DNA from 2 places in the Streptomyces sp. NPDC055239 genome. Region 2 is predicted to be linked to the other one. Evidence: predicted binding sites of a transcription regulator. Region 2 holds the regulator's gene; the other holds the start of a gene.
The links. Region 2 encodes HspR, which represses chaperone genes until heat shock. Its sites were predicted from a motif close to TTGAGNNNNNNNNNCTCAA; they were not measured.

Region 1: the regulator HspR is predicted to act here: its motif matches at 10,375-10,393, upstream of lon (endopeptidase La).

The regions. Positions count from the first base shown of each region.
Region 1 is NZ_JBSGRD010000005.1:149,240-165,245, reverse strand. It holds gene fxsT (FxSxx-COOH system tetratricopeptide repeat protein) at 1-2,518, shown strand, start outside; gene ACWFRJ_RS18940 (multifunctional oxoglutarate decarboxylase/oxoglutarate dehydrogenase thiamine pyrophosphate-binding subunit/dihydrolipoyllysine-residue succinyltransferase subunit) at 2,610-6,401, opposite strand; gene ACWFRJ_RS18935 (HAMP domain-containing sensor histidine kinase) at 6,661-7,746, opposite strand; gene ACWFRJ_RS18930 (response regulator transcription factor) at 7,760-8,500, opposite strand; gene ACWFRJ_RS18925 (spermidine synthase) at 8,566-9,270, opposite strand; gene ACWFRJ_RS18920 (rhomboid-like protein) at 9,451-10,278, shown strand; gene lon (endopeptidase La) at 10,416-12,830, shown strand; gene ACWFRJ_RS18910 (lysozyme) at 12,901-13,743, opposite strand; gene ACWFRJ_RS18905 (MarR family winged helix-turn-helix transcriptional regulator) at 13,991-14,515, shown strand; gene ACWFRJ_RS18900 (protein phosphatase 2C domain-containing protein) at 14,626-15,471, opposite strand; gene ACWFRJ_RS18895 (nitrate- and nitrite sensing domain-containing protein) at 15,828-16,006, shown strand, end outside.
Region 2 is NZ_JBSGRD010000010.1:130,715-146,720, forward strand. It holds gene dnaK (molecular chaperone DnaK) at 1-922, shown strand, start outside; gene grpE (nucleotide exchange factor GrpE) at 919-1,635, shown strand; gene dnaJ (molecular chaperone DnaJ) at 1,677-2,888, shown strand; gene ACWFRJ_RS28885 (heat shock protein transcriptional repressor HspR) at 2,890-3,339, shown strand; gene ACWFRJ_RS28890 (hypothetical protein) at 3,435-3,953, shown strand; gene ACWFRJ_RS28895 (DUF397 domain-containing protein) at 3,968-4,159, opposite strand; gene ACWFRJ_RS28900 (helix-turn-helix domain-containing protein) at 4,161-5,057, opposite strand; gene ACWFRJ_RS28905 (ATP-binding protein) at 5,336-5,896, shown strand; gene ACWFRJ_RS28910 (hypothetical protein) at 5,893-6,141, opposite strand; gene ACWFRJ_RS28915 (LuxR C-terminal-related transcriptional regulator) at 6,496-7,479, opposite strand; gene ACWFRJ_RS28920 (helix-turn-helix transcriptional regulator) at 7,510-8,493, opposite strand; gene ACWFRJ_RS28925 (hypothetical protein) at 8,804-9,172, shown strand; gene ACWFRJ_RS28930 (pyridoxamine 5'-phosphate oxidase family protein) at 9,284-9,724, opposite strand; gene clpB (ATP-dependent chaperone ClpB) at 9,972-12,605, shown strand; gene ACWFRJ_RS28940 (YbjN domain-containing protein) at 12,709-13,248, shown strand; gene ACWFRJ_RS28945 (pyridoxal phosphate-dependent aminotransferase) at 13,371-14,603, opposite strand; gene ACWFRJ_RS28950 (GNAT family N-acetyltransferase) at 14,793-15,290, shown strand; gene ACWFRJ_RS28955 (hypothetical protein) at 15,300-15,968, opposite strand.

The DNA of each region.
Region 1 (16,006 bases), on a different contig from region 2:
GGCCCAGCCGGAGATCTGGGGCGAAGTCCCGCGCCGCAACGCCCGGTTCACCGGCCGCGACGACCTCCTCCTCGAACTCCACCAGCGGCTGACCGACGCCGAACGGGGCAACGCGGCCTGCACCCTCGTCGGCATGTCCGGCATCGGCAAGACACAGATCGCCGTCGAGTACGCCAACCGCTTCCGCCCCGACTACGACGTCGTCTGGTGGGTCAACTCCGACGACCGCAACGTCCAGCGCGACCGGCTCGGCGAGCTGTCCACCGCGCTCGGTCTGAGCAGCGGAAACGAGCCCGGCGAACGCATCCGCGCCGTGCGCGACGCGCTGCGCCGCGGCGAACCGCACTCCCGCTGGCTCGTCATCTTCGACGGCTGGGACGACATCGAGGGCGCGAACGTCCTGCTGCCGAACGGCCCCGGACACGTCCTGATCACCTCGCGCAACCGCGGCTGGGGCGAGGACACCGACCTGCTCGACGTGCCCAGCTTCGACCGGTCCGAGTCCACCGGCTATCTGATGCGCCGGGCCCCGCACGTGACCGCGGCACAGGCCGACGAGGTGGCCGCCGAGTTCGGCGACGTACCCCTCCCGCTGGTCCAGGCAGCCTCGTGGCTCGGTGAATCGGGCATGGAGGTGCCGGAGTACCTGCGGATGGTGCGGGAGCGGCGCCTTTCCACCGCCGACGAGCTCTCCACGGGTGACGGCCTGCCCCACTCGTCGCTGACCTCCTGGTCGATACTGATCAACCGGCTCCGCCGCTCCCAGCCGCAGGCCATCGAGGTCCTCAACCTGTGTACGTCCTTCGCCCCCGGCCGCATCCCGCTCGGCCTGATCCGCGCCTACCCGCAGGCCGATCTGCCCGAGGAACTGCGCTGGATGGCCACGGACCTGCCCGCCTGGACACGCGCCCTGGACACCCTCGTCAACTACTCGGTCCTCAGCCGCGAGAACCGCGGCCCCGCCAATGCCGACATGGGCCCGCACCAGGAGTCGGTGCACATGCACCGGCTCGTCCACGACATCGTCACCCGGCTCACCGACGACGAGGGCCGCGAGACCTATCGCAGGGCCGTCCGCAGGCTGCTCGCCGAAGCGGACCCCGGCAACCCCATGGACAGCAGGAACTGGCCGCGTTACGCGGAGCTGCTGCCGCATCTGGAACCCTCGGGCACGCTCGAGAGCACCCACGACAGGGTCCAGCTGGCCGTACTCAACTGTCTGCGCTACTGCGCCCGCAGCGGTGAGTTCAAGGCCGGGCTCGAACTGGCCGAGCAGATCCGGCACCGGTGGTCGGGATTCATGGACCCGCTGTCCCAGCCGATGATGGACCTGACCACGCAGGAAGGCAGCATCCTGCGGGCGAGCGGCCGCTTCCGCGAGGCGTACGACCTCGACCGCGGCCAGCTGGAACGACTGCGCGGTGCGACGCCGCGCAACGAGCTGGGCGAACTGCTCACCAACAGCAACATCGCCTCCAGCCTGCGCCCCCTCGGGCAGTACGAGGAGTCCGACGAGCTTCAGAGGGCGGTGCTCGAGGGCGCCGGTCGGATCCTTGGCCCGGACGAGCTCGTCACGCTCATCGCCCGGCACAACCTCGGCGTCGGCCTGCGGCTCCTGGGCCGCTACCAAGAGGCGTACGACCTCGACGTCGAGACCCTCACCCGGCGCGAGAGCGTGCTGCGCGCCCGGCACGTCAACACCCTCAGCTCAGGCAACGCCTGCGCCCACGACCTGCGGCTGCTCGGCCGGTACCGCGACGCCGTGTCCCGTCAGGAGTCCGTGCTGCGGCTCCATGTGCAGGTGCTCGGACCGCAGCACCCGCAGACCCTGGCCGCCCGCGCCCACCTGGCACTCTGCCGACGCCGCGAGGGCGGGTTCCAGCAGGACATGGGGGCCATGATGGCCGGCCTCCTCGATCAGTTCGAGCAGGTGCACGGGCGGGCTCACTACCGCACGCTGACGTTCATCACGGACTACGGCAACTACCTGCGCGAGCACGGGAACCTGAGCCAGGCCAGAGACCTGATCGCCGAGGCGGAGTCCGGCTACCGCGCCCTGCTCGGTCCCGCACACCCCGTCACCACCGGCATGGTCGCCAACACCGGACTGATCATGCAGGCGGCCGGTGAACGCGCCGAGGCCATGGCGATGTTCGAGTCCGCGCTCGGCGGACTCACGGCCACGCTGGGCGCCGACCACCCCTGGGTGCTCGGCTGTGCGCTCAACGCGTCCGGTGCGCGCAACTTCAACGGCCGCATCGTGGAAGCCTCCGAGCTGAGCCGGGAGACCCTGCGGCGGGCCCGCCACACACTCGGCGGGGAGCATCCGCTGACCCTGTCCTGTCAGGTGGCGCTCGCCGCCGACCTGCGGGCGCTGCGGGAGCGGGAGGAGGCCGAGAAGCTGGAGGAGGACGGCCTCCTGGCCCTGACCCGGACACTGGGCGCCCAGCACCCCCACACCCTCTCGGCCCGCCAACGCACCCGCCCGTACTGGGACTTCGAGGCGTTCCTGGGCTAGAGGCGTTCCTGGGCCAACGGACGCCGAAAGGCCCGGCACCCCCTGGGGGATGCCGGGCCCTTTCAGATCCGTACGGTCGGAACCAGCTGGATCAGGCCTCGAAGACCTCGCGCAGCAGCGCTTCCTGCTCCTGCTCGTGCCGCTTCTTCGAACCCACCGCCGGGGACGAGCCGTGCGGCCGCGAGATGCGGCGCAGGCGCTCGCCGTGCGGGATGTCCGCGCCGACCGCCAGGTCGAGGTGGTCGATGAGGTTGAGGGCGATGAAGGGCCATGCGCCCTGGTTCGCCGGCTCCTCCTGCGCCCACAGGTACTTCTCGGCGTTCGGGTACTTCGCGATCTCCGCCTGGAGCTCGGCACCCGGCAGCGGGTACAGGCGCTCGATGCGGATGATCGCGGTGTCCGTGACCTCGCGCTTCTTCCGGTCGGCCTCGAGGTCGTAGTACAGCTTGCCGGAGCAGAAGACGACCTTGCGGACCGCCGACGCCTCGACCGAGTCGTCGCCGATGACCGGGCGGAAGCCACCCGACGTGAACTCCTCCGTCTTCGAGGCCGCCGCCTTGAGGCGCAGCATCGACTTCGGGGTGAAGACCACCAGCGGCTTGTGGTGCGGGTTGTGCACCTGCCACCGCAGGAGGTGGAAGTAGTTCGACGGCAGAGTCGGCATCGCGACCGTCATGTTGTTCTGCGCGCACAGCTGGAGGAAGCGCTCGATACGGGCGGACGAGTGGTCCGGTCCCTGGCCCTCGTAGCCGTGGGGCAGCAGCAGCGTGACGCCGGAGTGCTGGTTCCACTTCTGCTCGGCGGCCGAGATGTACTCGTCCACCACCGTCTGCGCGCCGTTGACGAAGTCGCCGAACTGCGCTTCCCACATGACGAGGGACTCGGGACGGGCCAGCGAGTAGCCGTACTCGAAGCCCATGACCGCGTACTCGGAGAGGAGCGAGTCGTAGACGTTGTAGCGCGCCTGGTCCTCGGAGAGGTACAGGAGCGGCGTGAAGTCCTCGCCCGTCTCACGGTCGATGAGGACCGCGTGACGCTGGCCGAACGTGCCACGGCGCGAGTCCTGGCCCGACAGACGGACCGGCGTGCCCTCGAGCAGCAGCGAGCCGATGGCGAGGGTCTCGCCCATGCCCCAGTCGATCGTGCCTTCCTCGACCATCGACATGCGGCGCTGCAACTGCGGCAGCAGACGCGGGTGGACGGTGACCCGGTCGGGGATGTTGACCTGGGACTCGGCGATCCGCTTCACGACCTCCTGGGAGATCGAGGTGTCGACCTTCACCGGGAACTCGGCCTCCGGGGCCGGGACCTCGGCCTCGGCGGGCTGCGAGATGGCCTCGCGGACCTCCGTGAAGACCTTCTCCAGCTGCCCCTGGAAGTCCTGCAGGGCCTGCTCGGCCTCTTCCAGGGTGATGTCGCCGCGACCGATGAGGGACTCGGTGTAGAGCTTGCGCACCGAGCGCTTCTTGTCGATCAGGTCGTACATCAGCGGCTGCGTGAACGCCGGGTTGTCCGACTCGTTGTGACCGCGGCGGCGGTAGCAGATGAGGTCGATGACCACATCCTTGTTGAACGCCTGGCGGAACTCGAAGGCCAGGCGCGCGATGCGCACGACGGCCTCGGGGTCGTCGCCGTTCACGTGGAAGATCGGCGCCTCGATCATGCGGGCCACGTCGGTGGCGTACATGGAGGAGCGCGACGACTCCGGGGCGGCGGTGAAGCCGACCTGGTTGTTGATGACGATGTGGACCGTGCCGCCCGTGCGGTAGCCGCGCAGCTGCGACATGTTGAGCGTCTCGGCGACCACACCCTGGCCCGCGAAGGCCGCGTCACCGTGCAGGGCGACGGGCAGGACCGTGAAGTCCGTGCCGCCCTTGTTGATGATGTCCTGCTTGGCGCGGACGATGCCCTCGATGATCGGGTCGACCGTCTCCAGGTGGGAGGGGTTCGCGGCGAGGGAGACGTTGATCTGCTCGCCGTCCAGGCCGGTGAAGGTGCCCTCGGCGCCCAGGTGGTACTTCACGTCGCCGGAGCCGTGCATGGACTTGGGGTCCATGTTGCCCTCGAACTCGCGGAAGATCTGCGCGTACGACTTGCCGACGATGTTCGCCAGGACGTTGAGACGGCCGCGGTGGGCCATGCCGATGACGACCTCGTCCAGGCGGGACTCCGCGGCGCTGTCGATGACGGCGTCGAGCAGCGGGATGACGGACTCGCCGCCCTCCAGGGAGAAGCGCTTCTGGCCGACGTACTTCGTCTGCAGGAACGTCTCGAAGGCCTCGGCGGCGTTCAGCCTGCGCAGGATGCGCAGCTGCTCCTCGCGCTCGGGCTTCGTGGCGTGCGTGCGCTCGATGCGGTCCTGGAGCCACTTGCGCTGCTTGGGGTCCTGGATGTGCATGAACTCGATGCCGGTGGTGCGGCAGTACGAGTCGCGCAGGACGCCGAGGACGTCGCGCAGCTTCATCATCGACTTGCCGGCGAAGCCGCCGACCGCGAACTCGCGCTCCAGGTCCCACAGGGTGAGGCCGTGCTCGGTGATGTCCAGGTCGGGGTGCTTGCGCTGCTTGTACTCCAGCGGGTCCGTGTCGGCCATGACGTGGCCGCGGACGCGGTAGGAGTGGATCAGCTCGAAGACGCGGGCGGCCTTCGTGACGTCGTCGTCGTGCGACGCGTCGATGTCCTTGAGCCAGCGGACCGGCTCGTAAGGAATGCGAAGCGCCTTGAAGATCTCGTCGTAGAACTCGGCGTCGCCGAGCAGCAGGTTCGCGACGTTGCGCAGGAACTCGCCGGAGGCGGCGCCCTGGATGACCCGGTGGTCGTAGGTCGACGTGAGCGTCATGACCTTCGAGATGCCGAGCTTGTTCAGGGTGTCCTGGGACGTGCCCTGGAACTCCGCGGGGTAGTCCATCGAGCCGACGCCCATGATGACCGACTGTCCGGGCATCAGGCGGGGGACCGAGTGGACCGTGCCGAGGCCGCCGGGGTTGGTCAGCGAGACCGTCACGCCGGTGAAGTCGTCCATCGTCAGCTTGTTGTCGCGGGCGCGACGGACGATGTCCTCGTAGGCCTGCCAGAACTCGAAGAAGTTCAGCGTCTCGGCCTTCTTGATGCCCGCGACGACCAGCTGGCGGTCGCCGTTGGGCTTCACCAGGTCGATCGCGAGGCCGAAGTTCACGTGCTCCGGCTTGACCAGGGTCGGCTTGCCGTCCTTCTGCACGAAGGAGTAGTTCATCGACGGCATGGCCTTGATGGCCTGCACCATCGCGTACCCGATGAGGTGCGTGAAGGAGATCTTCCCGCCGCGGGCGCGCTTGAGGTGGTTGTTGATGACGATGCGGTTGTCGAAGAGCAGCTTCACCGGGACGGCGCGGACCGACGTGGCCGTCGGGACCTCCACCGAGGCGTTCATGTTCTTCGCGACCGCGGCGGCCGGGCCGCGCAGCGTCACGTACTCGGGCCCTGCGGGGGCCTCTGCCGCGGGCTCCGCCTTGGCGGCGGGCTTTGCGGCCGCAGGCTTCGCAGCGGGGGCCGGAGCCGCTGCCGCGGGCTTCGCGGCAGGAGCCGCGGGGGCAGCCGGAGTGGCTGGCGCGGCAGGGGCAGCCGGTGCCGCAGGCGCGCTGGGCGCCTCTGCGGCCGGGGTGGTCGCGGCCCCCGCGGCCGCGTCACCCGCTGACTTCGCCGGGACGGCGCTGGCGCCCGCTCCTGGCTTGTAGTCGGCGAAGAAGTCCCACCAGGCTCGGTCGACCGAATTCGGGTCCTGGAGGTACTGCTGATAGATCTCGTCGACGAGCCACTCATTGGGACCGAAGGCAGCAGCAGGGTCCTTGCCCTGACCGTCTTGGTCGGTCGAGATGCTCGAGCTACTGGGGGACTGTGACGACACGGCGGTAACCGCCCTCTTCCGCTTCACAAGGTGATGGACAGCGGGAATTAAGGCTACGCCTCCATTGCCGCCAGGTGCAGACCGGCCCCGTCATCCGTCGCGTAAGTCACATTGGAAGAAGGGTTTCGGCGACGTAAATGGCGGGAAACAAGCGAGGTTCTGCAACGCCAGATGGCCGCGCGGGCCCTGCCCGGCGCGGCTGCGTCACCCGAGCGCGCTTCCGATGCGCCCGCGAATCGCTTCCTTTTCGAACCCTACGTCAACTTCGCACTTCGGGCTGGCCCGGAAGGGTGACCTGGATGCGGCAGCCGCGAGGGGATTCGGCCACTCCGATGTGTCCGCCGTGCAGATCGACCGCCCAGCGCGCGATGGCGAGCCCGAGTCCGGTGCCGCCGTCGCTGCCGGGTCCCTGCGGCGGGGTGTTGGCATGGCTGCCGCGGTTGAAGCGCTCGAAGACCCGGTGCCACTCCGACTCCGGGATGCCGGGGCCCTCGTCGAGGACCTCCAGGTCCAGGGACTCGGGGTAGAGGCCGCGCCGGGCGCGCACGGTGACGCGGCCGTGCGGCGGGCTGTGCTTGACCGCGTTGTCGATGAGGTTGGCCACGACCTGGTGCAGCCGCTCGGCGTCCGCGTGCGCGGTCAGCTCGGGCGGCGTGACGTCCAGGTGCAGATGCACGTCCGTACGCGTATGGCTGCCGGAGCCCGACGCGATGCCCGCGCGGGCCGAGGCCACCATGTTGGCCTCCTTCAGGACGCCCGACAGATAGGGCCACACCTCGAAGCGGCGGGCCCGCAGCGGTACGACGCCGTTGTCCAGGCGGGAGAGGTCAAGCAGTGTCTCCACGAGCCGCCCCAGGCGCTCCGTCTGCTTCAGGGCCGTACGCATGGTCTCCGGGTCGGCGGCGGAGACTCCGTCGACGACGTTCTCCAGGACGGCGCGCAGGCCCGCGATGGGGGTGCGCAGCTCGTGCGAGACGTTGGCGACCAGTTCCTTGCGCTGCTGGTCCTGGGCCTCCAGATCGTCCGCCATGCGGTTGATCGTGGTGGCCACGTCGCCCAGCTCGTCCCGGCGGTCGGCGCCGCGCACACGGCGCGTGTAGTCGCCGTGCGAGACGGCGCGCGCCACGGAGTTCATCTCGTCCAGGGGCGCCGTGAGGCTGTGGGCCACGAACTGCGTGATCAGCAGCGTGGCGATCACCGAGAAGACGGTGATGAAGCGCAGCTCCGTCTCCGTCTTCATCGCCACCATCAGCAGACCTGTGGTGATGAAGACCGAGACGACCACGAGGGTGCCGAGCTTGGTCTTGATGGAGAACGGCCGCAGGCCGCCAAAGGGTCCACTCATCGAATGGCCCGCCTCACGGGGTCGGGGTCTCCAGGGCGTATCCCACGCCGTGCACCGTACGGATCCGCTCGGCGCCGATCTTCCGGCGCAGTGCCTTGATGTGGCTGTCGACGGTACGGGTGCCCGACGCGTCCGCCCAGTCCCACACCTCGGCGAGCAGCTGCTCGCGCGAGAGCACCGCACGCGGCGTATTGGCCAGGCAGACGAGCAGGTCGAACTCCGTCGGCGTCAGATGTACGTCCTCGCTGCGGACCCTGACCCGCCGCTGGGCGTGGTCGATCTCCAGCTCGCCGAGCCGCAGGATCCCGCTGCGCGGCGTGGTCGCGGCGAGCGCCGCCCGCTCGACCCTGCGCAGCAGCACGTGCACGCGGGCCGCCAGCTCCCGCATGGAGAACGGCTTGGTCATGTAGTCGTCGGCGCCGACGCCGAGCCCGACCAGCATGTCCGTCTCGTCGTCGCGCGCCGTCAGCATGAGGACCGGAACCGGCCGCTGGGCCTGTACCCGCCGGCACACTTCGAGCCCGTCGAAGCCCGGCAGCATGATGTCCAGGATCAGCAGATCGGGCTGCCAAGCCTGTGCGGTGTCGACCGCCGAAGGACCGTCCACCGCCGTTTGCACAACGAAACCCTCGGCGCGTAGCCGGGCAGCGATGGCGTCGACGATCGTCGGGTCGTCCTCGACCACCAGAACCCGGCGCTGGGCGCCTGGCATCGCCGCCGTCGCACCGTTGTGGGAGGTGTGTGTCTGCTCCATCGCCCGCCCCTGACACTGATCGCTTGTGTTCGGTCAGCAGAGTACGGGTCGCGAAGGCACCTCGGCTACGCAGCCCTTACGCCGAGATGAACCACGTCGGGTACGCCTCGGGCAACGGGGATCTCTTCCGTCCGTACCGCCTGGAACCCGGCATTCCGTAGAGCGTCGTCGAAAGCGGACGAGGGCTGGGCGGACCACACGGCGAGCACTCCGCCGGGGTTGAGGCGAGCCTGACAGGCCGCCAGACCGGCGGGAGAGTAGAGGGAGTTGTTGTCCTCCGTGACCGTCCAGCCCGGTCCGTTGTCGATGTCCAGACAGAGGGCGTCGTACGTTTTCCGGGTGCTGTCGCAGGAGTCGGCACCGGACAGATGGCCCACGAGGTCTGTGTGCAGGATCTCCGTACGCGGATCGGCGAGCGCGGCGCCGGAGAGCTCGGCCAGCGGGGCATCCGCTCCCGAGCGGTGCCAGTCGATGACGGCCCGCTCGCGCTCCACCACGGTGATACGGCCCCAGCGCCGGTCGGCCGCGGCGTGGGCGAGGGAGAAGCCGACACCGAGGCCGCCGATCAGGAGGCGGGGCTCCGGGCGGCCGTCGAGGGCGTCGTGCGCCACGTCGACGAGCAGCCGCTCCGAGCGGCCGTCCGAGGTGTCCATGAGGAAACAGCCGTTGGCGATGATCTGCAGAAGCGCACCGTGACGCCGCAGCACGACTTCGCCGTACGGCCCCTCGCGCCGGTCGATGACGACGGGGGCGGTGGTGTCGGTGAGCATGCCCGCCAGCGTATGAGTGCGGGCCCGGCTTCGTGGGGAGACTCGGAACGCGGCGCGGCCCGATGCGGACGCATCTGTGACCTGTGAGGTTGATGTGATTCGCGCTACACGTGGCCCGGATCATAGACAGCGCCCGGAAAAGCGGCCAAGGGTGGAACGGAACAAAAGGAGCGCCTCACCGTGAACCGCAGTGTGCCGGCTGCCCCCGCGGCACCCGAGGAGACCGCCCCGCCCGGCCTTGACGGCATCCCGTGCCAGCGGGAGCGCGGGCCCGTGGCGGTCGAGACGGCTGCCCCTGGGCCTCGGGCGGCGAACGACGCTGTCCCTCCGGGCCGTCTGAGACACCTGGGCCTGAGACGCCCGAGCCAGACCCGCCTGAGACGCCTGAGCCAGAGCCGCCTGCGCCCCTGGCGCCTGCTTCCGACCCCCACGGGCACGCCCTTCACGTTCGGCTACGCCGCGATCCTCGCCGCGACGTCACTCCTGACGCAGCACGCGGACCCGTCCCTCATCTCGACCCTGCACCGGCACTCCAGCACGGACGTCGCGCACCTGACGCAGGAGCCGTTCCTCGTCCTGGTGGCCAGCGCGCTGTGGATCGCGGGCGGCATCACGTCGCCGTACGCGATCGGCTTCCTGCTGGTCCTCACGGCCCTGGAGCGCCGCATCGGCGCGCTGCGCACGGCGGGCGTCTTCCTGCTCGGCCACATGGTGGCCACGCTCGCGACCGAGGTCCCGGTCGGTCTCTCGGTCCTCGCGGGCCATCTGCCCGACAGTTCCCTGCACCGGCTCGACTACGGCATCAGCTTCGGCGTCGCGGCGAGCGTCGGCGCGCTGGCGGGCCTTTTCAGGCCGTGGCTGCGGTGGCTCGTGCTCGCCGTGTTCGGCGGCATGCTGCTCGACGACCTGATCGCGTTCACGGACCCGATGACGAACTGGGGCCACCTGCTCGCGCTCTCGCTCGGTGTCGCCACGTGGCCGCTGCTGCGGCGCCGTCCGCGCGCTTGAAGCTGACCGCTCACAGCTGACCGCCCACAGCCGACCGCTCACAACTGATCGCTCACAGCGAACACCCCCTGGGGAACATTCAAGGACTCACGAGCATTGAGTCCACATAGCTCAACTTGAATGCCGAAGGGGAGATCATGACTTCTGAGTCCAAGGCGTCCACACCACTTACGCTGCCCGTGCTGCCGCTCGACGACGAGGTTGTCCTGCCCGGCATGGTGGTTCCGTTCGACCTGTCCGACGCCGACGTACGCGCCGCCGTCGAGGCCGCCCAGGCGGCGGCCCGCTCCACTGGCAGCAGCAAGCCGCAGGTCCTTCTTGTTCCGCGCATCGACGGGACGTACGCCGCGACCGGCGTCCTCGGCACCGTCGAGCAGGTCGGGCGTCTCTCCGACGGCGACCCCGGCGCCCTCATCCGCGGCCGTTCCCGTGTGCGGATCGGCGCAGGGACGACCGGGCCGGGTGCCGCGCTCTGGGTGGAGGGGATCAAGGTCGAAGAGACCGTTCCCGATCCCCTGCCCGGCGCCGTCGCCGAGCTGGTCAAGGAGTACAAGGCCCTCGCCACCAGCTGGCTGAAGAAGCGGGGCGCCTGGCAGGTCGTCGACCGCGTCACGCAGATCGAGGACGTCTCCGCCCTCGCCGACAATTCCGGCTACTCACCTTTCCTCTCCACCCAGCAGAAGATCGAGCTCCTGGAGACCGACGACCCGGCCGCCCGCCTCAAGCTCGCCACCGAGCAGCTGCGCGAGCACCTCGCCGAGCAGGACGTCGCCGAGTCCATCGCCAAGGACGTACAGGAAGGCGTCGACAAGCAGCAGCGCGAGTTCCTGCTGCGGCGCCAGCTCGACGCCGTGCGCAAGGAACTGCGCGAGATCAACGGCGAGCAGGACGGCGAGGAGTCCGACGACTACCGCACGCGCGTCGAGGCAGCCGACCTCCCCGAGAACGTCCGCGAGGCCGCCCTCAAGGAAGTCGACAAGCTGGAGCGCTCAAGCGACCAGTCGCCCGAGGGCTCCTGGATCAGGACCTGGCTCGACACCGTCCTCGAACTCCCCTGGAACGAACGGACCGAGGACGAGTACGACATCAAGGGCGCCCAGAACGTCCTCGACGCCGAGCACGCGGGCCTCGAGGACGTGAAGGAGCGCATCACCGAGTACCTCGCGGTGCGCAAGCGGCGTGCCGACCGCGGACTCGGGGTCGTGGGCGGCCGTCGTGGCGGCGCCGTGCTCGCCCTCGTCGGTCCGCCCGGCGTCGGCAAGACCTCGCTCGGTGAATCCGTCGCGCACGCCATGGGCCGCAAGTTCGTGCGGGTCGCCCTCGGCGGCGTACGCGACGAGGCGGAGATCCGCGGACACCGTCGTACGTACGTCGGCGCGCTGCCCGGACGCATCGTGCGGGCCATCAAGGAGGCCGGGTCCATGAACCCGGTCGTGCTCCTCGACGAGATCGACAAGGTGGGCTCCGACTTCCGCGGCGACCCGGCGGCGGCCCTGCTCGAAGTCCTCGACCCGGCGCAGAACCACACCTTCCGCGACCACTACCTGGAGGTCGAGCTCGACCTGAGCGACGTGGTGTTCCTGGCCACGGCGAACGTCATCGAGGCCATCCCCGAGGCGCTGCTCGACCGTATGGAGCTGGTGCGCCTCGACGGGTACACCGAGGACGAGAAGGTCGTCATCGCCCGCGACCACCTGCTCCCGCGCCAGTTGGAGCGGGCGGGCCTGAAGACGGACGAGGTGACCCTGGACGAGAGCGCGCTGCGCAAGCTCGCGGGGGAGTACACCCGGGAAGCGGGCGTAAGGAACCTGGAGCGGTCCGTGGCGCGGCTGCTCCGCAAGGTCGCGGCCAAGCACGAACTGGGCGAGCAGGAGTTGCCGTTCACCGTCGGCGAGGACAACCTGCGCGGTCTCATCGGGCGCCCGCACCACGTGCCCGAGTCGGCGCAGGACCCGGCCGAGCGGCGCACGGCGGTGCCGGGCGTGGCGACCGGGCTCGCGGTCACCGGCGCGGGAGGTGACGTCCTCTTCGTGGAGGCGTCGCTCGCCGATCCGGAGACCGGCGCCGCGGGACTGACCCTGACCGGTCAGCTCGGCGACGTGATGAAGGAGTCCGCGCAGATCGCGCTCTCCTTCCTGCGCTCGCGCGGCGCCGAACTGGAGCTGCCCGTCGCCGACCTGAAGGAACGCGGCGTGCACATCCACTTCCCGGCGGGCGCGGTCCCCAAGGACGGGCCGAGCGCGGGCGTCACCATGACGACCGCACTCGCGTCGCTGCTCAGCGGCCGTCTCGTCCGTACGGATGTGGCCATGACCGGTGAGGTCTCGCTGACCGGGCGCGTCCTGCCGATCGGCGGCGTCAAGCAGAAGCTGCTCGCCGCGCACCGCGCCGGGATCACCACGGTGATCATCCCGAAGCGGAACGAGGCCGACCTGGACGACGTACCGGCCGAGATCCTGCAGAAGCTGGACGTGCACCCGGTGACGGATGTCCGCCAGGTGCTCGACCTGGCCCTGACCGAGGCCGAGGTGAGGGTTCCGGCCGCTGCGTGACGGAGGTGGCCGGTGAGTGAGGGCCCGGGACCCTGTAAGGGGTTCCGGGCCCTCCCACGCACAGGGGGGCTCAGCCGTTGGCGAGTGCCTGCACCCGGTCCAGGGCGCCGTTGAACTTGTTGTGGTCGCCGACCGTCGGGCCCGTGGAGGTGTACTGCCACATCGTCTGGAAGCCCCACCCGGCGGGCAGCTCGCCCGGAGAAGTGTTGTAACGGGCGATCCAGAGCGGGTTGTTGGCTGCGAAGCCTCCGTAGTTGCCGGTGCAGTCCTTCCACCAGCTGGTGGCCGTGTAGATCACGGCGTCACGTCCGGTGCGCGCCTTGTACTGGTTCAGGAAGTCACGGATCCAGGTGACCATCGCGGACTGGGACTTGCCGAAGCAGGCCGCCCCGTACGGGTTCCACTCGATGTCGAGCGCGCCAGGCAGCGTCTTGCCGTCCCGCGACCAGCCGCCGCCGTTGTCCACGAAGTAGTTGGCCTGGGTGGCGCCGCTCGTCGTGTCGGGCGTCGCGAAGTGGTAGGAGCCGCGGATCATGCCCGCGTTGTACGAACCGTTGTACTGCTGGGCGAAGTAGGGGTTCTTGTAGTACGTGCCTTCGGTGGCCTTCACATAGGACCACTTCACGCCGCTGTTCCAGAGCGTCGCCCAGGCGACGTTGCCCTGGTGGCTGCTGACGTCGACGCCTTCGGTCTGTGCGGCGTCGCGACCGGGCGGGAGACTGCCCTGCCCGTCGTGCTCGATGACGCCCTGGCCCATGCGGGCCGTGCCGCGGGCCGGTACGTCGTCACCGCCGGCGGCCTGTGCGGCGCCCGGCAGGGTGAGGAGGAGGGAGAGGGCGGAGAGGACTGAGAGCAGGATTCCGGCCGCTGACCAACGAGAGCGGCGGGGCGTTCCGGGTCTGTGCACGGGCATGTGCGTGCCTCCGTTAGGCCTCGATTGAGCTCGATGGAGCTCGTGGGGGGACCTGTCGACAGGTTCGTGGTGTGAACATGTCACGTACGACGCTACGCACGTAGACCCGTGGCTGGGAAGGGGTTCTTGTGCCTGCCGTTGGTCTACTCCTGCGGCGGCGTCCTCGGCGTGGTTCCACAGGGCGTTACGAAATACTGGTCGAGCTGCGGCGATGGAAAATTCTCATGATCCGGAAAGAAAGCGTGCCATGGGTGCTGAAGTGCACGAGGGCGAGAACGACGGACGAGTCGACGTGAACGATGGTGGGGCCGGCATGGGCAGGCAGGGCGTGGAGAGGCTGGTCGACCGCGAGTTCCTCTCCCTGGAGCGGGAACTGACCCTGCTCCTGCGCCGGGCACGTGCCTCGTCCGGCGAGATGGCGCGCCAGGTCCACCCCGACCTGGAACCCGCCGCGTACGGACTCCTGGTCTGCCTCGACGACTCGGGCCCGCAGCGGGCCACGCACCTCGCCGCGTACATCGGCGTCGGCAAGGCGACGATGAGCCGGCAGCTGCGGGCCCTGGAGGAACTGGGCCTCGTCGCCCGCGAGCCCGACCCCGCCGACGGCCGGGCCTGGCTCGTCCACCTCACCGAGGAGGGCGGGACGCGGTTCCGCGAGGTCCGGGCGGGGCGCAGGGAGCGGTACGTGCGGCAGCTCTCCGGGTGGGACCGGGCGGAGGTGGCGGAGCTTGCGCGCTTGTTGCGTCAGCTGAACGAGTCCGCGGAGTCCTGAGCGCCCGAAAGGGCGCGAGGCTCTGACATGTGCGGCTTCGCCGCGTGGGCGCGACCAGTCACGAAGTACCCGCGGACGAGACCCGGGCTCTCGCCGGGGCGGACCCCGGGTCACCACTCCGCGTAAACGACCGCCGCGTCGTCATGCCGCTTGCCTCGGGGGAACGCCGCGCGATCGGCGTCCGCGCGCTCCAACTCCCGCACCCGGTCCACCAGGCGCTGCGGCCCGTCCTTCTGCAGCAGCTCGAAGCATTCCGTCCAGTCGCCCGCGCGGAACGTCTCGACCCAGCGGCCGACCCCGTCCGTCAGGGCCGCCACCGCGGACACCTCCGCGCGGGGCGACGTGCCGGTGATCGCGCGTGCCGCCGCCGACGGGTCCGCCGCCGCCGTGAAGAAACCGCCCTCCGCGTTCCGCAGGGCCTCGACCGCGGCGCCGTACGCGCGGCCCGCGACCTCGCGTTCGGCGGAGCCGCGGGGCAGCGCGCGGACGGCGTCGCGCATCTCGCGGACCCTCGGCGGCAGTACCGAGAGGCGCTCGTCGAGCACCGGCGTGACCGAGCCGTCCGGGCCCGCGAGCAGGAGCGCGGAGTCGGACAGGACGAGGTGCTCGACCCGTTCGTCGTCCCAACGCACCAGAACCACGGTCGCCTGAGGTGTACGTGAGTGAGAAAGGTCACAGGTTTGACAATGGGCGTCCGCGGTGCGCACGATCGCCGCCGCGAGGACCTCAGTGAGCGTCATATCCCGTCGCGAAACGGACAGTTCCCCCAGTGCGCCTCCGAGTCGCGCCGTGAACCAAGGGACGGAATGCAGACAGCCGTCATCTCCGGCAGGCGGAGTCACTCCGTCGAGAAGGACGAGCGATCCACCCTGTCCGGATGCGGGAAGCATGACCGCGGCATAGTCCTCGTTGGGGCGTGCGGGGTCTCCGGGCTCGGTGGCGAGTTCGATACGCATTCCGTCAGTCTGCACGAGGCCTTCACAAGGTCACCCGGCGGTCGAAGACAGGCGGGGATCGGCCCGGACCAGCAGGTCAGACGCCGGATTTCGGTCGGAATAATCACTTCCGTCGGCGTGTGGCGGCGCATCCTGCCAAAGCCTGCGGTCGGCGTCCAACCGGCCCGCCGTGGCCGGTACTTTCGGTCCACGTCGGGACTTGCTCGCCAACTCCCCGCCGATGTTCACTCCTTCGGGTGGCCAGGCATGTGATGCACGACTGCCACCCATCGGCACTGGAAGGGTCTGGAGCCGTACCGGGGGGCGCGTGTGTTGACGGATCGTCACCCGGGCTCATGGGCAGACGAAGAACAAGAATGCGAGCACCGGTGCAGAAGATGCGGCCTGGGCGCAAGGGCAAGCAGACGGCTCCTGAAGGGGCCACGCCGGGCGCGACCACCCCTACGGAGCGTTCGCCCGAGCATGCGGCGGGAGAGAGCGACGCGGCTGAGAACGCGGCGGCAGGGCACGTAGCCGGACAGGACTCCGCGGAGAC
Region 2 (16,006 bases):
CGTCGCGGAGCTCGTCAAGGAGCTCACCGGTGGCCAGGACGCCAACAAGGGCGTGAACCCGGACGAGGTCGTCGCCATCGGCGCCGCTCTCCAGGCCGGTGTCCTCAAGGGCGAGGTCAAGGACGTCCTGCTCCTCGACGTCACCCCGCTGTCCCTCGGTATCGAGACCAAGGGAGGGATCATGACCAAGCTCATCGAGCGCAACACCACGATCCCGACCAAGCGCTCCGAGATCTTCACGACGGCCGAGGACAACCAGCCGTCCGTCCAGATCCAGGTCTACCAGGGCGAGCGAGAGATCGCGGCGTACAACAAGAAGCTCGGAATGTTCGAGCTCACCGGTCTGCCGCCCGCCCCGCGCGGTGTCCCGCAGATCGAGGTCGCCTTCGACATCGACGCCAACGGCATCATGCACGTGACGGCCAAGGACCTCGGCACCGGCAAGGAGCAGAAGATGACCGTCACCGGCGGCTCCTCGCTGCCGAAGGACGAGGTCGACCGCATGCGCCAGGAGGCCGAGCAGTACGCGGACGAGGACCACAAGCGCCGCGAGGCCGCCGAGTCCCGCAACCAGGGCGAGCAGCTCGTCTACCAGACGGAGAAGTTCCTCACCGACAACGCGGACAAGGTCCCCGGTGACGTGAAGACCGAGGTCGAGTCCGCCGTCGAAGAGCTGAAGGAGAAGCTCAAGGGCGAGGACACGGCGGAGATCCGCACGGCCACCGAGAAGGTCGCGGCCGTCTCCCAGAAGCTCGGCCAGGCCATGTACGCGGACGCTCAGTCCGCCGGTGCCGAGGGCGCTGCCCCGGGTGCCGAGGGCGCCGAGGCCCCGAACATGTCCAAGGACAAGGACGACGACGTGGTCGACGCCGAGATCGTCGACGACGAGAAGCCGAACGACGCGAAGGGCGGCGCCGCATGACCGAGGAGACTCCGGGCTTCGGTGACCACACCGAGAAGCCTGACGTCCCCTCCGGCGCCACCCCCGATGACGCCGCGTCGCTGGCCGCCGAGCCCTCCACCGAGGAGGGCCCGGCGGCCCCGGCCGGGGACACAGCAAGCAGTACGACGGGTCAGTCCGCTCAGGACGTGGGCCTGATCGCGCAGCTCGACCAGGTGCGTACGGCGCTCGGCGAGCGCACGGCGGACCTCCAGCGGCTGCAGGCGGAGTATCAGAACTACCGCCGCCGCGTGGAGCGGGACAAGGTGACGGTCAAGGAGATCGCCGCGGCGAACCTCCTGGGCGAGCTCCTGCCGAGCCTCGACGACATCGGCCGTGCCCGTGAGCACGGCGAGCTCGTCGGCGGGTTCAAGTCGGTGGCGGAGGCCCTCGAGACGGTCGTCGCCAAGATGGGCCTCCAGCAGTTCGGCAAGGAGGGCGAGCCCTTCGACCCGACGATCCACGAGGCCCTGATGCACTCGTACGCACCCGACGTCACCGAGACGACGTGCGTCGCGATCCTGCAGCCCGGGTACCGCATCGGGGAGCGCACCATCCGCCCCGCGCGGGTGGCCGTGGCCGAGCCGCAGCCGGGTGCGCAGACGGTCAAGGGTGAGACCGAGGCCGCTGCTTCCACTGACTCCGCCGATGCGGCGGAGGACAAGGAGACCGGTGGCGGCCCGGACGAGGGCTGACGTATCGGAGTTGTTGTGAAGCGAGAGGAGGGACGTCGGGGATGAGCACCAAGGACTTCATCGAGAAGGACTACTACAAGGTCCTCGGCGTCCCCAAGGACGCCACCGAAGCCGAGATCAAGAAGGCGTACCGGAAACTCGCCCGCGAGAACCACCCGGACGCCAACACGGGCAACGTGAAGGCCGAGGAGCGCTTCAAGGAGATCTCCGAGGCGAACGACGTCCTCGGGGACCCCAAGAAGCGCAAGGAGTACGACGAAGCGCGTGCTCTCTTCGGCAACGGCGGCTTCCGGGCCGGTCCCGGCGGCGGCACCGGAGGCTCCTTCAACTTCGACCTGGGCGACCTCTTCGGAGGCGGCGCCCCGGGTGGCGGTGGAGCGGGCGGTGCCGGCGGTGCGGGCGGCTTCGGTGGCGGTCTGGGTGACGTCTTCGGGGGCCTGTTCAACCGGGGCGGCACGGGCGCGGGCGGCGCGGGCACGCGTACGCAGCCCCGGCGCGGCCAGGACATCGAGTCCGAGGTCACGCTGAGCTTCACGGAGGCGGTGGACGGGGCCACGGTCCCGCTGCGGATGTCGTCGCAGGCCGCCTGCAAGGCCTGTTCCGGCACCGGCGACAAGAACGGCACACCGCGCGTGTGCCCGACATGCGTCGGCACGGGCCAGGTCACGCGGGGCGGCGGCGGCGGTTTCTCCCTCACCGACCCCTGCGTGGACTGCAAGGGACGTGGGCTCATCGCCCAGGACCCGTGCGAGGTCTGCAAGGGCTCGGGCCGGGCGAAGTCGTCGCGCACGATGCAGGTGCGTATCCCCGCGGGTGTCAGCGACGGCCAGCGCATCCGCCTGCGCGGCAAGGGCGGTCCCGGTGAGCGGGGCGGCCCGGCGGGCGACCTGTACGTGGTCGTGCACGTCGACTCCCACAAGGTCTTCGGCCGCAAGGGCGACAACCTGACGGTGACGGTGCCGGTGACGTTCACGGAGGCGGCCCTCGGCGGCGAGGTGAAGGTCCCCACCCTGGGCGGCCCGCCGGTCACCCTGAAGCTCCCTCCGGGCACCCCCAACGGTCGTACGATGCGTGCGCGGGGCAAGGGCGCGGTCCGCAAGGACGGTTCGCGGGGCGATCTGCTGGTGACGGTGGAGGTCTCGGTCCCGACGTCACTGAGCGACCAGGCGAAGGAAGCCCTGGAGTCCTACCGCAAGGCGACTGCGGACGTCGATCCGCGGGCAGAACTGTTCCAGGCCGCGAAGGGAGCATGAGATGGACGGCCGTCGTCGAAATCCTTACCAACTGACCGACGAGACGCCGGTCTACGTCATCTCGGTGGCCGCCCAGCTGAGCGGCCTCCACCCGCAGACCCTGCGCCAGTACGACCGCCTGGGCCTGGTCTCCCCGGACCGCACCGCGGGCCGCGGCCGACGCTACTCCGCCCGCGACATCGAACTGCTGCGCACCGTGCAGCAGTTGTCGCAGGAAGAGGGCATCAACCTCGCCGGCATCAAGCGCATCATCGAGCTGGAGAACCAGGTCGCGGCGCTGCAGGCGAGGGTGGTCGAGCTCGCGAGCGCCGTGGAGGGCGCCGCCGCGGCGATGCAGCAGCGCGAGGCGGCGGTCCACGCGTCGTACCGACGGGACTTGGTGCCGTACCAGGACGTGCAGCAGGCGAGCGCGCTGGTGGTGTGGCGCCCGAAGAGATCGTCGGAGCAGTAGCTCTTAGTAGTGTGTTCGTAGGGGCCGGGAGGCGACAACCTCCCGGCCCCTACGTGTTCGTGACGTGATTGCCGGAGAGAGTGGGGGCGGGGGCCATGGCCATGGTGGGCCTTTTCTGGATCGCCGAGGGCGATGTGTACGTGGGCGCGAAGCCGTCGGGCCTCGCGGCGGGGGTGCGGTTGACGCCGGAGGCCGTCGTGGCCCTCGGCGACAGGCAGTCGGCGCTCTACCCCTGGGACGAGGTGCGTGCCCTGACGGTCGAGGACGCCCCCGTGAAGTCGCTGAAGCGGCAGGTGGGCACGTTGGTGGACATGGCCCTGACGGTGGGCCTGGGCGGCTCGGACGACGCCCCGGCGATGACGGTCCGCCTCACGCGCCCGGACTCCGCCGAGCGGACGGAACTGACGGCGTACGTGGCAGCGGCGACGGGTTACTCCCGGGCGGAGTACGACCTGTCGCTGACGCTCCTGTCCCGTATGACGGAGGGCGAGGCGACCCTGCGCACGACGCTGGCGGCGATGGCGGAGTGGGGCCGGGCCCGGGAGGGCGGCTCACCCCGGGGCGCGGAGCGGGAGGCGTTGCTGCGGGGCTGGGCGGGCGTCGACGACGCCTAGGCCGTCGAGGCCCTTCACCGCGGTCCGGCGGCCTCTCGGGAGAGGGATTCGAGGAGAGCGGCGAGGGGGGTGGCGGTGGTCGTCAGGGTGGTGTCCGGGGTGTCGCTCTCGCGGAGGTGGATCGTTCCGTCGGGGGCGGTGGCTATGTAGAGGCAGTTCGCTTGGTCCTCGCTGAATGACGACTTCTGCCAGTCGAGTTGGGTCATGTCAGATCTCCTGAAGGCTGTAGAGCAGGTGCTGGATCAGGCTCAGGGAGTCGCGTGAATCGTGGGCGGACGCGGATACTTTCGCGTCCAGAGGCGGCAGGGCTGTCGCGGAGAGTCGGGCGAACCGTGCCGTGTACTTGTCCACCGCCTCGCTCTCGTGCACGTAGAGCGAGGATGCCGGAGTCTCGACGAGGACGGTCTTCAGCGCGGCCCCGTGGGAGCCGACCAGCAGGAACGGGGTGCTGAAGGCGGAAAGGCCCTCAGCCGTGAACGGCAGCACCTGGATGGTGACATGGGGCAGTTCGGCCATGCGGATCAGGTGCAGCAACTGCTTGCGCATCACTGCTGCGCCGCCGAATCGCACGTGCAGCGCGGCCTCGTGGATCACCGCGTGCAGGGTCGGGGGCCGTTCCTGGGTGAGGATCTTCTGCCGCTCCATCCGGAACTGGGCCGCGCGATCAAGTTCGCTCGTGGAGCGTTCGTCCTGGCTGGACCTGAAGATCGAGCGCGTGTACTCGGCGATCTGGAGAATGCCGGGGATGAACAGTGATTCGTACGAGGACAGAGCATCGGCAGCTGCCTCCAGCTCTGCCAGGTCCAGCACGGGTTGACTCAGGGCCTGGCGGTACTCGGTCCACCAACCTTTGCCGCTCTCTTCGCCCATGGAGACCAGTGCTTCGACCAGGGGTTCCCGTGTGCACCCGTATGAGTGGCAGAGAGACCGTAGTTTCTCCGAGGGGATGGCCGTGCGCCCGGCCTCGACGTGACCGAGATGTGCCCGCCCCATGCCGATGAACTCGCCTCCCTCCGTCACGGAGTAGCAGGCCTGCTCGCGCATCTTCCGCAACTCTGCGCCTAGGCGCCGCTGTCGCTCGGTGGTGCTTGTGCGGAGTGCCAACGTGAGTCCTCTTTCCACGGGGTGGCGTCAGTGTGCCGCGCCTGAGCTGCGGGGTCCATCAATCCAGGCGAATAGGTTGCACGCGGTAACCCTGATTCCCTACGCTAAGTATCGCACCAGTCACTAAGCGAACTCACTCAACTCCCCTGCCCACAAGCCGAAAGGCACCCACCGCACCCCCCTCGGGGCACCGCCCCCCGGGGCGCACGTGGGCAACGCCATCGCCCGGCAAGGGGCGCGCATCGCCTCACTCACCCCTCCCGACGGGAGCAACCGTCATGCCCACAGACCGGCCCCGCACCGCTTACCGCCCGGCTCAACTGGCGTATGACTACAGCCTGTTCACCCCAGGCGACGCGACCTCCCCCAAGATCTGCCGAGACTTCGTACGCACAGTGCTCCGCACCTTGGACCGGGAGACGCTGGCCATGCCGGCGACACTCTGCACCTCGGAACTCATCACGAACGTGCACCTGCACACCAAGGGATCCGCGATGCTGCGCATCCTTCTGACCCTCACCCGCCTACGGGTAACCGTCTTCGACGAGAGCCCGGACCCGCCCGTCGTGACGCATCCCGCAGCCGGGGCGACCGCCTGCTGGGGTCGGGGGCTCGCCCTGGTCGCGGAACTCGCCGACACGTGGGGCGTCGCGGACGACAGAGCGGGGCGGTATGCGAAGGGGGTCTGGTTCGAGCTGGGCCGATCCGAGACCGGGGGCCCGTCGGACCGTGCGGCGAAACGGACGGCTCCCCCGGCGGACGCGTTCCGCCGGGGGAGCCGTACAAGCACTGCTACTACTGCTACCGCTACTGCTGCTAACGCTGCTGCGGAGAATTAGTTGGCGTAGAAGGGGGTCAGCTCGTAGGTGTTGTCCTTGGAGCCGACCATGCAGGCCCAGTCCACGATCTCGCCGTTGGCCTTCATGGCCTTGCCCCGGGCGGTGCAGTCGTCAAGGCTGCCGGTTCCGATGATGTCGTCGCCCTGCCGGGCGGCCGACGCGGCCTGAGCCGCTCCGGCGGCGATACCGGAGAACGCCAGAACGGTGGCGCCGACAACTGCGGCCTTCTTGAGGGTCTTGCGCATTTTTCGCTCACTTCCGTGGGGGGACGCACGCCAGAAGGCGTACGGCCGTTGGTCGAAGACGGACGCGGGGACACCACGCGATTCCGTCACACCGTCCCGGCCTGCGGTGACACGTGACAGGGGGCCGTGACACGCGGTCGGGAAGGACGACGTAAGCGGATACGTCTCGCACCCGGCACGGCCGAGGGTTCCGGCCGTGCAAAGTACTGGTGCGCTCCGGGGGTTACCCGGGCATTTGTTATGTGATCACACCGGAACCCAAGGTTCCAAAGATCAAGAAGCCCTGTTACACGCCTCTTACGAACCCTGGAAGAGGGCATTACTCAGGGCCTTTACCAGGCGGCTCCCAGCGGTTCAGATCTCCGGGTTCAGGAACCCGGACTGCCCTATGAGGTAGCCGAGTTGGGCCCGGCTGTTGCTGCCGAGGGTGGTGGCGAGCTTGGCGATGTGGACGCGAGCCGTGCGGACGTTCATGCCCAGGCGGGCCGCGATCTCGGCGTCGGTGAGGCCTTCGATCAGCAGACCCGCCACGGCTCGCTGACGGGTGGTGATGCCGTTGTCCGGCGGTTGAGGGGCGGCCCGGGGGAACATGGGCGTGGCCAGGTGCCATTGGCGCTCGAAGGTCGTCACGAGGTAGTCGATGAGGGCGCTGTGACGCAGCTCCAGGGCCATGTCGCGCTCTTTGCTCGCCGGGATGAAGGCCACGGTCCGGTCGAAGATGAAGAGGCGCTCGGTGACTTCGTCCAGTGTGCGCACTTCGACGTCGCCGGCCAACTGTTCGTAGTGAGCGAGTACCGGCAGGGAGTGCCGGGTCGTGTGCTGGTAGAGGGTGCGAAGCCGAGCGCCGCGGGAGAGGAGTTCCTGCTCGCGGGGCAGGGTTTCGACCAGCGTCGAGGCAGGGCGTGCCCCGCCGGGCTGGACGATCAGCACTTCCTCGGAGGAGTCGTCCACCGCTTGGTCTATGGCCGCGTTGATCCGGGGGAGGCCCATGAGGATGGTGATGGCGGACGGCACGGTGTCCGGTGCGGCGGCAGGTTCGGCGGAGCTGGAGGCGAGCGTCATCAACGGCTCGAAGAGCGTCGCCAGTTCGGTCCCGCGCTGCCGCTGTCGTGCGATGCCGTCCTCGATGGTGCGGAGCAGGCGGGGGAGGGCGACAGCGGGTGCGGTGGGGCGTAGCCACCGCATGTCGTCGGCGTCAGGGTGCAGCAGGCCGAGGTCGATCAGGCAGGGTGTCGGCTCGGCCCGCTCGATGCGGACGCGGCCCTCAACCAGGGCCTGGGCATACAGGGCCGAGCCTGCCTCGCACAGTTCGTCAGCTCCGTGCGAATGAGTCTTCATCGTCACGTTCCGCTCGCTCCCTGGCCGAGTTCACTGATCCTTGTCCAGGATCCCGGACTGGGCGATCAGGTAGCCGAGCTGAGCGCGGCTGCCGCTGCCCAGGGCGGCGGCGATCTTAGCGATGTGGGCTCGGCAGGTGCGGACGTTCATGCCCAGGCGGCGGGCGATGGCTTCGTCGACGTGGCCGTCGATGAGCAGTTTGGCGATGGTGCGCTGCACACCAGTGATGCCGTCGGTGGAGGGAGCGTAGGGGGCCTCGTCGACCAGCGGAGTGGCGCGACGCCAGAGTTGCTCGAAGACCTTGGCCAGGTACTCGACCATGCCGGGGTGGCGCAGCTCCAAGGCGACTTGGTGGTCGTCACGTGCCGGTATGAGCGCAACAGTGCGATCGAAGATCATCAGTCGGTCGATCAACTCTTCCAGGGTCCGGATCTCTACGTTTCCCTGGGCCATGTGAGCCGCGTAGGCGAGAGTCCCCTGACTGTGCCTCGCTGTGTGCTGGTAGAGAGTACGCATCGTGATGCCACGGTCGAGGACTGCCTGGCCGCGTTTTATCGCCACGTTGAGAAGGTTCTCGCTCCGGCCGCCTCCGGGCTGAACGGTGAGCACTTCAGTACGGCACTCCGCTGTGGCACGCTCGATGACCTCGTTGATGCGGGCGTCACCCTCCAGCACGGTGATCGCGTGCGTCGAGGGTTCGGTCCGGGCAGTGATCGCCATGAATGGCTCAAAGACGTCGGTCAATTCAACGGCGACTCTCCTGCGGTCCTGGATCTCCCGTTCGAGAGGGTGGAGACGCTGTGCGAGAGCGGCGGACGGAGAAACCGGTCGAAGCCAGTCTGCGTCATCCGGGTCAGGGTGCAGTAGAGCGAACTCAAGTAGGCAGGGTGCGTTCTCAGCCTTGGAGCGAGGCAGGCGGCCGTCGCTCAACGCGAGGGCGTACAACCTGGAACCTTCGTCACAAAGAGGGGTTGCGGGGTGAGGATGTGTCGGTTTCGCGCTTGATGTAACCAAATCTCCACCCCCCAGGGTCCTGAACGTGCAAGAACATGATGCATCGTCTCTGTGGCTTTGACGTGCTCGATTGAGACATCGTCTTGTTGAGCCGGGGGAGAGGAACCTACCAAGTGAGGACGAAGCCGACCATGTTTAAGCGCATGCTTCGCTCGGTGCTTGTCACCACCTTCTCCGCAGGGCTGGTTATGGGCATGGCGAACAGTCTTGATCTCGCCTGGGGAAGTCACCCCCACAGCACCGGCACGAGTTCCGTCGCAGCCCTGCCAGGCGACCTTGCCTGGGGCGCGGCACCGGCGGGAGCAGGAGCATGAGTACCCCGCCCGATGACCGCACATTCCGCCGAGAAATGGCCACCGCCTACCGATCAGGTTGGCACTTCATCGATCTTGCTACCGCGATACCCCACGCAGGCGACTCGTTGATGGTCACGCTCCTCGGTGAGCCGGTCGTCGTCACCCGTGACGACGAGGAGGAGATCCGGGCCTACCGGTGCCTCCGCAAGCCGCGCGGCGCCCCGCAGCCCGTGCGGTGTGCCATTCGGTACGGGATGGTCTTCGTCAATCTCGACCGGCGTGACCACCAGCTGGTCGGTGACCCCGGCCGGCCCGGCGAGCAGCAGGAACAGCAGAGTTCGAGCACTACAAGAGCCATCACAGCCACCCCCCGCAGCGCCTGACGCGATCCCCCGTCGTTGTACATCGCGCAGGTGCTTCCCCCAGCAGCGGCGCCACCGTGGACCTGAACACGGTGGCGCCGCTGTGGTGTGTGCCGAGCGATCCGCCGGGGTCTACGCCTTCGTGCGCAGCGCCCGCGTCCCCATCGCCCGCGTCAGGCTGATCTCGATCACCACGCGGTGCGGATTCACCCTCGGCGGCTTCCCGTACCGCTCCTCGTAGCGCCGCTCGCCCTCCGCGACCTCCGCCGCCTCCGTACGCACGCGCGCGCGGCCCTCCAGCGTCGCCCAGCGCCGCCCGTCGACCTGGCAGACCGCCACCCGCGCCCCGGGGGCCCCTGCCCCCTCCGCGTCCGTCGCCGCGAGGATGTTCGAGACCTTCGCACTCGTTCTGCTCGCGAGTACGCGGGCCACGCCCGCCTCCGGGTCGTAGGTCACGCAGACCGGCACGACGTGCGGGGTGCCGTCCGGGCGGGGTGTCGTCAGCGTGCACAGGTGGCGTTCGCGCCAGAAACTGAGGTACGCGGGGGTCGGGTGCTGCGGGTCCATGGCCATGGAGGGAACTTAACCGCCGGCCCGTCCGATGCCGTGACTCCGGCCCTCCCCCTCCCTGAGCGGGCTGAGCTGACTTGAGCGGAATAGACTCAACTTTATGTACGCTGTTTAAGTCAGGTGGGTCAGGCCACCCGAGCCACCGGGACATCGAGCCACCGGGACATCGAGCCACCGGGACATCGAGCCACCGGGACATCGAGCCACAGGGACATAGGGACATACGGATCTCAAGGAGGAGACGACTCACGTGGACGCCGAGCTGACCAACAGGAGCCGGGACGCGATCAACGCGGCCAGTAACCGGGCCGTGCAGGAAGGGCATCCCGATCTGACCCCCGCGCATCTGCTGCTCGCGCTGCTCGAGGGCCAGGACAACGAGAACATCATCGACCTGCTCGCCGCGGTCGGGGCCGACCAGGCCGCCGTCCGCGCCGACGCCGAGCGTGCGCTGAGCGCCCTGCCCAGCGTCACCGGGTCGACCGTCGCGCCGCCGCAGCCCAACCGCGAACTGCTCGCGGTCATCGCCGACGCCTCGCAGCGCGCGAAGGAGCTGGGCGATGATTACCTCTCCACCGAGCATCTGCTGATCGGCGTCGCCGCCAAGGGCGGTCCCGCCGGTGAGGTCCTGAGCCAGCACGGGGCCACGGCCAAGAAGCTGCTCGACGCGTTCGAAAAGGCAAGGGGAGGACGCCGGGTGACCACTCAGGACCCGGAGGGTCAGTACAAGGCACTGGAGAAGTTCGGGACGGACTTCACCGCTGCCGCCAGGGAGGGCAAGCTCGACCCCGTCATCGGCCGTGATCAGGAGATCCGGCGCGTGGTGCAGGTCCTGTCCCGGCGCACGAAGAACAACCCGGTCCTCATCGGCGAACCCGGCGTCGGCAAGACCGCCGTCGTCGAAGGGCTCGCGCAGCGCATCGTGAAGGGGGACGTGCCCGAGTCGCTGAAGAACAAGCGGCTCGTCTCCCTCGACCTCGGCGCCATGGTCGCCGGCGCGAAGTACCGCGGCGAGTTCGAGGAGCGCCTCAAGACCGTCCTGTCCGAGATCAAGGACAGCGACGGGCAGATCATCACCTTCATCGACGAGCTGCACACCGTCGTCGGGGCCGGGGCCGGTGGGGACTCCGCCATGGACGCGGGCAACATGCTCAAGCCCATGCTCGCCCGCGGCGAGCTGCGCATGGTCGGTGCGACCACCCTCGACGAGTATCGGGAGCGGATCGAGAAGGACCCGGCTCTTGAGCGGCGCTTCCAGCAGGTGCTCGTCGACGAGCCGAGCGTCGAGGACTCGATCGCCATTCTCCGCGGGCTCAAGGGGCGGTACGAAGCCCATCACAAGGTCCAGATCGCCGACAGCGCGCTCGTCGCGGCCGCCGCGCTCTCCGACCGGTACATCACCTCCCGCTTCCTGCCCGACAAGGCCATCGACCTCGTCGACGAGGCCGCGTCCCGGCTGCGGATGGAGATCGACTCCTCCCCCCTCGAGATCGACGAACTCCAGCGCTCCGTCGACCGGCTGAAGATGGAGGAGCTCGCCCTCAGCAAGGAGACCGACCCCGCGAGCAAGGAGCGCCTCGAAAGGCTGCGGCGCGATCTGGCCGACAAGGAGGAGGAGCTGCGCGGGCTCAACGCCCGCTGGGAGAAGGAGAAGCAGTCCCTCAACCGCGTCGGTGAGCTGAAGGAGAAGCTCGACGAGCTGCGCGGCCAGGCCGAACGCGCCCAGCGCGACGGGGACTTCGACACCGCGAGCAAGCTGCTCTACGGCGAGATCCCCACGCTCGAACACGACCTGGAGGTCGCTTCCCAGGCCGAGGAAGAGGTCTCGAAGGACACCATGGTCAAGGACGAGGTCGGTCCTGACGACATCGCCGATGTGGTCGGTGCCTGGACCGGTATCCCCGCCGGGCGCCTCCTGGAGGGCGAGACGCAGAAGCTGCTCCGCATGGAGGACGAACTCGGCAAGCGGCTCATCGGCCAGACCGAGGCCGTGCGGGCGGTGTCGGACGCCGTGCGCCGCACGCGTGCCGGGATCGCCGACCCCGACCGCCCCACCGGGTCCTTCCTCTTCCTCGGGCCCACCGGCGTCGGCAAGACCGAGCTGGCGAAGGCACTCGCGGACTTCCTCTTCGACGACGAGCGCGCCATGGTCCGCATCGACATGAGCGAGTACGGCGAGAAGCACAGCGTGGCCAGGCTGGTCGGCGCCCCGCCCGGCTACGTCGGCTACGAAGAGGGCGGCCAGCTCACCGAGGCCGTACGCAGGCGCCCGTACAGCGTCGTGCTCCTCGACGAGGTCGAGAAGGCGCACCCGGAAGTCTTCGACGTACTGCTCCAGGTCCTCGACGACGGACGCCTCACCGACGGGCAGGGACGGACGGTGGACTTCCGCAACACCATCCTCGTCCTGACCTCCAACCTCGGCAGTCAGTACCTCGTCGAGCCGACGACGTCGCCCGAGGAGAAGAAGAAGCAGGTCCTGGACATGGTGCGGGCCTCTTTCAAGCCGGAATTCCTGAACCGGCTCGACGACCTCGTCGTCTTCTCCGCGCTCAGCAAGGACGAGCTCGCGCACATCGCCGAGCTGCAGATCGACCGCCTCGCCAAGCGGCTCGCCGAGCGGCGGCTCACGCTCGAGGTCTCTCCCGACGCGCTGGCCTGGCTGGCGGAGGAGGGCAACGACCCCGCGTACGGCGCGCGGCCCCTGCGGCGCCTCATCCAGACGTCCATCGGCGACATGCTCGCCAAGGAGATCCTCTCGGGCGAGGTGAAGGACGGGGACACCGTGCGCGTGGACACCTTCGGGGACGGCCTGATCGTCGGTCCGGCGACAGGAAACGCAGCGGGAGGCGCGACAGGAAACGCAGCGGGGAAGACCCTGTGAGCCGGCTCAGGACGGCATAACCCGGTCACATCAGGGGCGGGGGTTGCGGGCCCCCGCCCGACATGGGGCAGGATGGCGGAATCCGTACGAAGGGACTAAGCACGTGAGCATCGACCCGTCCTCGATTCCGAATTTCGGGGGACAGCCCGAACCGCAGCAGGGCGATGGACCGGCGGGCCCCGTTGTCCCCGACCAGGACCTGGTCAAGCAGCTCCTGGACCAGATGGAGCTCAAGCACGTCGTCGACGAAGAGGGAGACCTCGCGGCGCCGTGGGAGGAGTTCCGCACGTACTTCATGTTCCGTGGCGAGGACGACCAGCAGGTCTTCTCGGTGCGGACGTTCTACGACCGCGCCCACGGGATCGACGAGAAGCCCCAGCTTCACGAAGCGATCGACGACTGGAACCGTCGCACCCTGTGGCCGAAGGTCTACACGCACACCCACGACGACGGCACCGTCCGCCTCATCGGCGAGGCGCAGATGCTGATCGGCACGGGTGTCTCCCTCGAGCACTTCGTGTCGTCGACGGTCAGCTGGGTGCGGGCCGCGATCGAGTTCGACCGCTGGCTCGTCGAGCAGCTCGGCCTCGAGGCCGAGGTCGACGGCACCGAGGGTGAAGAGAAGCCCGACGACGAGGCCTAGGCCACGCGCCTGGACCACGTTCGTCACGTTCACCACGAGAGCCCGGCCGGGCGACCACCTGATGGTGGGCGCCCCGGCCGGGCTCTCGTGTCGTTCGCCCGCGACTAAGGCGACTAAGGCGGCTAAAGCGACTTCAGTCGCGACACCGCCTCCGCCAAGACCTCGTCCTTCTTGCAGAACGCGAACCGCACGAACGGCGCCCCGGCCTCCCGGTGGTCGTAGAAGACCGCGTTCGGTACGGCGACCACGCCGACGCGCTCGGGCAGCGCCCGGCAGAAGGCGAAGCCGTCGCCCTGCTTGGACGACTCGGCGCCGAGAGGGCGGATGTCCGTCGTGACGAAGTACGTGCCCGCCGGGCGGTACACGTCGAAGCCCGCCGCCGTCAGGCCCTCGCTCAGCAGGTCCCGCTTGGCCCGCATGGTCTCGCGGAAGGACGTGAAGTACGAGTCCGGCAGGGCCAGGGCCTCGGCGATCGCGTACTGGAACGGGCCCGACGACACGTACGTGAGGAACTGCTTCGCCGAGCGGACCGCCGTCACGAGCTCCGGCGTGGACGTGATCCAGCCGACCTTCCAGCCGGTGTACGAGAACGTCTTGCCCGCGGATCCGATCGTCACCGTGCGCTCGCGCATGCCGGGGAAGGAGGCGAGGGGGATGTGCGCCGCGCCTTCGCCGCTCTCGTCGGCTCCGTCGTCGAAGACCAGGTGCTCGTACACCTCGTCCGTGACCACGAGCAGGTCGCGCTCGACCGCGAGCTTCGCGATCTCGGTGAGCTCCGCGCGGGTCAGGACCGTGCCGGTCGGGTTGTGCGGGGTGTTGAGGAGCAGCAGCCGGGTGTGGGGCGTGACCGCGTCGCGCAGCTCGTCCAGGTCCAGACGGAAGCGGCCCGCGGCGGCGTCCGGGCGCAGTGTCACGGGGACGCGCTTGCCGCCGGCGAGGGCGATCGACGCCGCGTACGAGTCGTAGTACGGCTCCAGGGCGATGACCTCGTCGCCGGGCTCGACCAGGGCGAGCAGGGACGCCGCGATCGCCTCGGTCGCGCCCGCCGTGACCAGGACCTCGCGGTCGGGGTCGTACGCGAGGCCGTACCGGTGCTGCTGGTGCGCGGCGATCGCCGTGCGGAGCTCCGGGATGCCGGGGCCCGGCGGGTACTGGTTGCCGCGGCCGTCGCGCAGGGCCCGGACAGCGGCCTCGCGGATCTCCTCGGGACCGTCCGTGTCGGGGAAGCCCTGGCCGAGGTTGATGGCGCCGGTCTTCACCGCCAACGCCGACATCTCGGCGAAAATCGTCGTGCCGAATTCGGCGAGGCGGCGGTTGAGCAGCGGGCGCCCGGGTGTGGAGGTCATGAGCGCCATCCTGCGCCGAACCTCCGGACTTCCTCAACTCATGGACGGGTATCGGGGCGGGATCGGGTGCTGTCGGGCCCGTGCCTGCGGACCTCGCCGAAGTGAGCGGGCCGACGGCGGGCGTACACTCCCGCGAAACCGACCGAGTACCGCGGCTGACAGGACAGCAGAACTCCCGTGAGCTCCACGTTGATTCGCTTGATCGAGCCCTCTGACGGCCCCGCACTCGCCGCTCTGCACTCCCGGGACAAGCAGGCGTATGCGCGCTGGCTGCCCGAGAGGCCCCCGGAGTTCTACACGCCCGACGGGCAGGCCTCAGTCATCGAATCCCTTCTGGCCTCCCACGGCGAGGGGCTCGCGTGGCCCGGCGTCGTGGTCTCTGAGGAGACCGTCATCGGGCAGGTCAGCATCAGCTCGATCCTGCGCGGCCCGTTCCAGAAGGGCTTCCTCGGCTACTGGGTCTCTTCCCCCTACGAGGGTCTGGGGCACACGAGCCGTGCCGTCGGCCTCGCGCTGCGGATCGCCGAGGACGAGCTGAACCTGCATCGCATCGAGGCTCACACTCAACTGGAGAACCTCGCGTCCCAAGCGATCCTGCGCAAGCACGGATTCAATTCCTGGGGCATCGCCCATGACCACTTCTATGCAGACGGCGCATGGCGCGACGAAGTGTTCTGGGAGAGGAAACTGACCTGACCGGCAGGCTCAGCTACTGCTCTTTGGATCTTTGGGCTGAAGCGTCTGCTTGCCGCCGATGTCGATGTCGAAGTCGCCGACGTACCACTTCCCGTCGATCTTGGCGGCTTGCACCTTGGCCGTGAAGGACTTCTCGTCGATGCCGTGCGAGCCGGACAGAATGATGTCCCGCAGGGGCTTTCCGTCGACGTTGATCTTGGCTGTCGGGACGGTTGCCTTGTCGCCGTCGGGGGTGGGTGCGTCGACCTTCACCGTCGGCTTGTCGGAGGCGTTCTGCGGCGCGAACGCCTTGCTCATGGACTTCACGCCGGGGGCCATCTTCTTCGTCAGCGACGCGTCGCACGTCTGAGGAGTGCCGGCCTTCGGGAGCTTGCTGTTGCCCGACGGCGCGGAGAGCAGGCACGCCTGCTTCGCGTCCTTGGCGATGACCGCGCTGACCCAGTCACCGACCGCGGAGGGCACGGTGGACCGACCGCTCGCCTGCGCGCCGGAGCTGTCGCCCGCCTTTGCGCCGGAGCCCTTGTCCGACGAGGCGCCGGAGTTGTCCGATGTGCCGCTGCCGCTGCCGCTGCCGCCGTCGCTAGCGCCCGAGCACGCCGCCATGAGCGGCGCCGTCGCCAGCAGTACGGCCGCGGTGGCCCAGCCCATGACCTTCTTGCCGGACTCTGTTCGTGCCATGACTTGTCGCTCCCTACACGTGCGGGTCCTCCCGGCTG